2 regions of the Kitasatospora sp. McL0602 genome follow, and region 2 is predicted to be linked to the other one. Evidence: riboswitches for the same ligand, from Rfam matches in the RefSeq annotation. Region 2 holds a riboswitch; the other holds the start of a gene.
The links. A riboswitch is a leader RNA that binds a small molecule or an ion and turns the genes downstream of it on or off. The one in region 2 is predicted to bind glycine.

Region 1 (3,398 bases), 1.9 Mb from region 2:
GCGGACCAGACGGCGGCCAGGTGCTCGCGGGTGGTGGTCTCGTCGCAGGAGACGGAGATCAGGTCGGCGCCGTCCTGGTGGACGTTGACGCCGTTCGCGCGGGCGGCGGCGGCGACCTCGGCGGCCTTGCCGGGGACGCGGGCGGTGACGGTGTCGAAGAACTCGCCGTGCACCAGCTCGACACCGCCGGCGCGCAGGCCCGCGGCGAGCGCGGCGGCGTAGCGGTGGGTGCGGCGGGCGATGTCGGCCAGGCCGTCGGGGCCGTGGTAGACGGCGTACATCGAGGCCATCACGGCCAGCAGCACCTGGGCGGTGCAGATGTTGGAGGTGGCCTTCTCGCGGCGGATGTGCTGCTCGCGGGTCTGCAGGGCCAGGCGGTAGGCGCGGTTGCCGTCGGCGTCGACGGAGACGCCGACCAGGCGGCCGGGCAGGCTGCGGGCGTACTCGGCGCGGACGGCCAGGTAGCCGGCGTGCGGGCCGCCGAAGCCCATCGGGACACCGAAGCGCTGCGAAGTGCCGCAGGCGATGTCGGCGCCGAGCGAGCCGGGCGACTTCAGCAGGGTGAGGGCCAGCAGGTCGGCGGCGACGGCGACGATCGCGCCCAGGCCGTGGGCCTGCTCGATCACCGGGGCGAGGTCGCGGACGGCGCCGGAGGCACCCGGGTACTGGAGCAGCACGCCGAAGACGCCGCGCTCGGCGATCTCGGCGGGGATGCCCGCGGAGAGGTCGGCGACGACGACCTCGACACCGGTCGGCTCCGCGCGGGTGTTGATCACCGCGACGGTCTGCGGCAGGGCGTCGGCGTCGACCAGGAAGACGCCGTCCTTGACCTTGCCGACGCGGCGGGCCAGCGCCATCGCCTCGGCGGCGGCGGTGCCCTCGTCGAGCAGCGAGGAGCCGGAGGTGGCCAGGCCGGTGAGGTCGGAGACCAGGGTCTGGAAGTTGAGCAGCGCCTCCAGGCGGCCCTGCGAGATCTCCGGCTGGTACGGGGTGTAGGCGGTGTACCAGGCCGGGTTCTCCAGCACGTTGCGCAGGATGACCGGCGGGGTGAAGGTCCCGTAGTAGCCGAGGCCGATCATCGGCTGCAGCACCGTGTTGCGGGAGGCCAGCTCGCGCAGCTCGGCGAGCACCTGGGCCTCGCTGCGCCCGGCGGGCAGGTCGAGCGCCGTGATGCTGCGGATGGCCTCGGGCACGGCGGTGTCGGACAGCTCGTCGAGCGAGCCGTAGCCGACGAAGGCGAGCATCTTGTCCTGCGCGGCCGCGTCGGGGCCGATGTGGCGCGTCTCGAACGGGCTGGCCTGCTCGAGCTGGGTGAGCGTCGCGTCGCTGTGGCGACCGGTGGTCTGGGCGTTCATGGGGGTCGAGGCCTCCTGGTCACGGACCGGCGGGGGTACGCACCACGGAGGGCCCTGTGCCGCTGTGGGACAGCGGGGGCTCCCTGGGTACGACCGACAGGCCTCCCCCTCTGTCATCGGTACCTGAGAGCTTCACCCGCACGCGACGCCCGGGGGCACCTCGTCGGCTTGCACCGTCGGTGAGGGTGGTGCCGTCGGCTCCCTAGCCGTCGGTCCTGCCCTACTTTCCAGAGTGACCTATCCCACACGGTACGGATGCCTGAGAGATTCCGGGGAGGGTTTGCTCCTTCGGCGCCCCTTCCCCGCAGTTCACAAGGGGTGGGGACTCTCCCGAGCGGGCTCGGCGGTCGCGCCCAGGGTACCAGCGCGAGCCGGTTGGATCACCGGTCAGGTCAGGTCTGTCGCTCCGTCCACGGAGCTTCTCCGGAGCACCCCGGACGGCCCAACCGACGCCCGGACGGCGGCGCCCGGCTCGCCCGCGTCCATTTGATGCCTTTTCGTATGAGATGGCGGACGGACAGCTCCCCCGGCCGCCCACCGACCGAGTTCACGGGAGCACTTGCACTGGAGGACAGCGTGCAGACCGATATCGATCCGCGAGACCTGATCGGACACAAGGCGGTCGACCGGAACGGTGACAAGATCGGCACGGTCGACGAGGTGTATCTCGACGACGCGACCGGCGAACCCGAGTGGGCCGCCGTCCGGACCGGGATCTTCGGCCGGGACGCCTTCGTCCCGCTGACCACCAGCGAGTTCTCGGGCGCGGAGCTGAAGGTCCCGTACGACAAGTCGCTGATCAAGGACTCACCGGACTTCGGCGTGGGCCAACACCTCTCCCCCGCCCAGGAGCTTCAGCTCTACCGCTACTACGGGCTGGAGACCAACGGCGCGGCCGCGCCGGCGCCCGTACCGACCCCCGTACCGGCCAACGGCACGGCGGCGGTGAAGAACGGTGACCACGACTTCGGCACCGTCTCCACTCCCGCCCCCGCCACCACCACCCAGACACCCGCTCCGCTGATGCCCGAGGCAACCCCCATGGCGTTCACCGCTCCCGTCCGTGACCACGACAAGCCCGCGCCCACCGCGATGCGGCCCGTCAACTCCCCCACCTCCCCCACGCTCGAGCGCCCGCCGACGGCGGCCGCCGCACCGATGGCGGCGCCCACTGCCGCGACCAGCGCGCCGAGCGGGCCGATCGAGATCACCTGCCGCGAGGAGCGGCTCGACATCACGACCGAGTGGCAGGTGACGTACACCGCGCGGCTGCGCAAGTACGTCACCAGCGAGACGGTCGAGCGGCACGTGCCGGTGGTGCGCGAGCGCGTCCGGGTCGAGCGGGTGCCCGTCACGGACGGCGAACGGGACGCGCTGACCCAGGTGGAGATCGAGGAGGCGATGGAGGAGGTCACGCTCCAGGAGGAGCGCCCGGTGGTGCACAAGTACCTGGTGCCGATCGAGCGCGTCCGCCTGGTGGTCGAGCGTTACACCGACGACCACGTCATCCGCGAGGAGCTGCGGCGCGAGCACGTCGACATCCAGGACAGCCCGATGCCCGAGGGCGAGGAGGCGGCGGCACCGGCTGCCGACGGGCGGCCGGAGCCGCTGCTGCCCTCCTGACCGGCGCGCTCCCGAGGCCCCGGTCCCGCCTCGGCGGGGCCGGGGCCTCTGCCCTCTCCAAAGGTTCACCGATCGATATTTGACACACTGAAGTATTCACGGCATGGTTACTTCAGTTCGTTGACTTTCGTTCGTCCGAAGCGCTTCCGCGCCGGGCGGCTTGAACCGGAGGAAGCCCCGTGAGTGAGGCACCACAGCCCACCGCCACGGCCACCAAGCCGAGCAGTGCCCGCGTGCTCCCCGCACTGATCCTGGCGATGCTGGCGTTCAGCGTGGTGCAGACCGCGGTCGTCCCGATCCTGCCCTCGCTGGCCAAGGAGCTGAACGTCACCGGCTCCAACATCACCTGGCTGATGACGGCCAACCTGCTCTCCGCCGCCGTGCTGACCCCCCTGCTCGGGCGCTTCGGCGACCTCCGCG
Region 2 (3,398 bases):
CGATCTCCGCCCCGGAGATCACCTCGTGCGCACGGCCCCAGCCACTGGCGGCCAGCTGCTCGGCGGAGGTCACGGCGGGGGCGTAGCCGTGCCCGCCGCTGTCCATGTTCCCGTACTGCGCGTCCGGGCTGCCGGGCTGCCCGTGCCAGAGCAGCATCCACACCTCACCCTCGGCGAGGGCCCGCAGCAGCTGTTCGTACGCCTCGTACTGCCCGGGGGCGACGTCGCGCATCGCGCGCTCCAACGTACTCACCTCGGACCCTCTTCCCTCACGTCATAAAGTTGCACTATCCAGGGGCGCGGGGAACTGCGCGAGGGCGGTAGGCACCGGACCGTACCTCCCGAGTCGCGCAGTTCCCCGCGCCCCTCGGGGCTCATGCCCGAGCGTAGAAGGGTCTCACCCTGGTGAGCAGCCACTCGACCACCGGGTCGGCGACCGCGTCGAGCAGCACCAGGTGGACGCCCCACGCGGGCGGCGCGGTTCCCAGGGCCCGGCCGAGCGCCTCGTTGACCTGCACCGGGTCGGCCTGCCAGGCGGCGTCGAACTGGACGCCCACGTACAGTGCCGGGGTCTCGCCCTCGACGCTGGCCAGTGCCCTACGGGCCGTCAGCACGCCGGGCAGCTGACTGAGTTCGGTGATCGCCGCGGCCAGGAAGGCGTACGGCTCCTCGTGCGGGGCGGGCTCGCGCAGGGCGACCCGGGCGCCGTCCGGCTGCTGCTGCCAGCGGTCGCCCTGCGGGCCGCGCCGCAGCTCGCCGACCCCCTCCGGCGGCACCGGGATGCCGACCGGCGCCTCGGGGTTGACGGCGATGCCGACCCCGAGCGGCAGCCCACGGGCGAACTCCCAGGCCGGGGCGATCGCGAACGGCACCCCGGGGGCGTGCCGCAGGAACTGCTCCTGCGAGGAGAAGACGGGTACGTACGGTGAGCCCGCGAGCTCGATCGTCGGCAGGTCCAGCGCCTGGCCCTGCGGGTCGGCCCCGGCGGGCAGCGGGATCCACACCTGGCTGCGCGCCAGCACCTCGATCACCCGGGGCGTCGCGCCCGGGTCGCCGAGGGCGGCGGTGAGCACCTGCTCCAGCTCGTTCGCGGGCCAACCGCTGCCCTCGGCCGCCCACCCCTGCGCCTGAGTCCCACCCGCCGGGTAGCCCATCCGCGTCCAGCACCGCCCCTCTGCCCGTAGCTCGGGGAGAGCCTATCGGTCCCCGCCGACACTGTGACCTGACAGCGGCGCCGGGCCCCTCTCCCCCGCGCGCCGCCCGGCATGCCATGATGGGCGCGTCCTCCCCGGGGGGCGTCAACTTAACAACGGCCGCTCGAACCCGTGCGGGAGAGTCCGGAGTGCCCCGACCAGGGCAGGGCCGGCGCCGAAGGAGCAAGTCCTCCCCGGAATCTCTCAGGCCCCCCTACCGCACGGGCGAGGCACATCTGGAAAGTGGAACACGGCCGCGCCGTGCGCCCACCCACGGTGCAAGCCGCCATCCTTGTTGTCTACGGCAAGGGGCGCGGTGAAGCTCTCAGGTTGCGACGACAGATGGGGAGACACCGCCCCCGTATGCCCGTACGCAGGTCCACGCTCTGCGTGCAGTCCCTGAGTGCCCAGCCAAGGAGCCAATCCGCCATGTCCTCCGACCAGGCCAGCCCCCGCCTCACCGCGCTCGACGCGCTGCACCGCACGCTCGGCGCCACCATGACCGACTTCGCGGGGTGGGACATGCCGCTGCGCTACGGCAGCGAGCGGGAGGAGCACCTCGCCGTCCGTACCAAGGCCGGGCTCTTCGACCTCTCGCACATGGGCGAGATCACCGTGACCGGCCCGCAGGCCGGCGAGCTGCTCGACCACGCGCTGGTCGGCTTCATCTCCGCGCTCGGCGAGCTGCGCGCCCGCTACACGATGATCTGCCGCGAGGACGGCGGCATCCTGGACGACCTGATCGTCTACCGCACCGGTGAGACCGAGTTCATGGTCGTCGCCAACGCCTCCAACGCCCAGGTCGTGCTGGACGCGCTGACCGAGCGCTCGGCCGGCTTCGACGCCGTCGTCCGCGACGACCGCGATGCGTACGCGCTGCTCGCCGTCCAGGGCCCGGAGGCGAACGGCATCCTCGCCTCGCAGACCGACGCCGACCTGCCCGGCCTGAAGTACTACGCGATCCTGCCCGCCGTCGTCGCCGGCAAGGACGTCCAGCTGGCCCGCACCGGCTACACCGGCGAGGACGGCTTCGAGATCTTCTGCGCCCCGGCCGACGCCGAGCACATCTGGAACGCGCTGACCGAGGCGGGCGCCGGTGTCGGCCTCGTCCCGTGCGGCCTCTCCTGCCGTGACACGCTGCGCCTGGAGGCGGGCATGCCGCTGTACGGGCACGAGCTGAACACCGACCTGACGCCGTTCGACGCCGGTCTGGGCCGGGTCGTCCGCTTCGACAAGACCACCAACAACGGCGAGTTCGTCGGCCGCAAGGCCCTGGAGGCCGCCGCCGCCCAGGCCGAGTCCAACCCGCCGCGCAAGCTGGTCGGCCTGGTCTCCGAGGGCAAGCGCGTCCCGCGCGCCGAGTACGGCGTCGTCAGCACCGACGGCACCCCGATCGGGCGGATCACCTCCGGCGCCCCCTCCCCCACCCTGGGCAAGCCGATCGCCATCGCGTACGTGGACGCGGCGCACGCCACCCCCGGCACCGCCGTCGCCGTGGACGTCCGTGGCAAGCACGAGCCGGTCGAGGTCGTCGCCCTCCCGTTCTACAAGCGCGCCAAGTAACTCCGCTTGTCGGACCACCTGACTCTCTGCCACCCGAACCCCCGGATGTCCGGTCCGTTCAGCGGACGGCTTCGCCCTACCCTCTTGCGATCCTGGAGAATGACGTCATGAGCAACCCCACACACCTGCAGTACAGCAAGGAGCACGAGTGGCTGACGGCCGTCGAGGGCGGTGTGTCGACCATCGGCATCACCAAGCACGCGGCCGACGCGCTCGGTGACATCGTCTACGTCCAGCTCCCGGCCGTCGGCGACGACGTCGTCGCGGGCGAGACCTGTGGCGAGCTGGAGTCGACCAAGTCGGTCAGCGACCTCTTCTCGCCGGTCACCGGCAAGGTCGTCGAGATCAACGACTCCGTCGTGGACGAGCCGGCCTCGGTGAACACTGACCCGTTCGGCGACGCCTGGCTGTTCAAGGTCGAGGTCACGTCCGTCCAGGACGAGCTGCTCTCCGCCGACGAGTACACCGCCTTCATCGGCGGCTGACTCAGCTCCCCCCAAGCGTGACGGGGGCGGCCGCAGCGCGGCGGCCGCCCCTCCCCTCGGTCCACTGCCCTCCCGCCCGCCCGGCCACCACCCAGTCGGTCGCGCTGCGCGGGGAAGCCCCATGACGGGAAGACCCACCATGACGGTTCTGAACCAG

Region 1: linked by a shared signal. The riboswitch ahead of gcvP (aminomethyl-transferring glycine dehydrogenase) and the one ahead of gcvT (glycine cleavage system aminomethyltransferase GcvT) in region 2 are both predicted to bind glycine.

Annotation. Positions count from the first base shown of each region.
Region 1 covers NZ_CP197246.1:470,868-474,265, forward strand. Annotated here, with positions in the region: gene gcvP (aminomethyl-transferring glycine dehydrogenase) at 1-1,355, opposite strand, end outside; glycine riboswitch at 1,456-1,592, opposite strand; glycine riboswitch at 1,593-1,698, opposite strand; gene ACR68M_RS02265 (PRC and DUF2382 domain-containing protein) at 1,932-2,978, shown strand; gene ACR68M_RS02270 (MFS transporter) at 3,158-3,398, shown strand, end outside.
Region 2 covers NZ_CP197246.1:2,321,223-2,324,620, forward strand. Annotated here, with positions in the region: gene ACR68M_RS10465 (enhanced serine sensitivity protein SseB C-terminal domain-containing protein) at 1-232, opposite strand, end outside; gene ACR68M_RS10470 (enhanced serine sensitivity protein SseB) at 375-1,154, opposite strand; glycine riboswitch at 1,319-1,423, shown strand; gene gcvT (glycine cleavage system aminomethyltransferase GcvT) at 1,623-2,756, shown strand; gene gcvH (glycine cleavage system protein GcvH) at 2,864-3,241, shown strand; gene glyA (serine hydroxymethyltransferase) at 3,381-3,398, shown strand, end outside.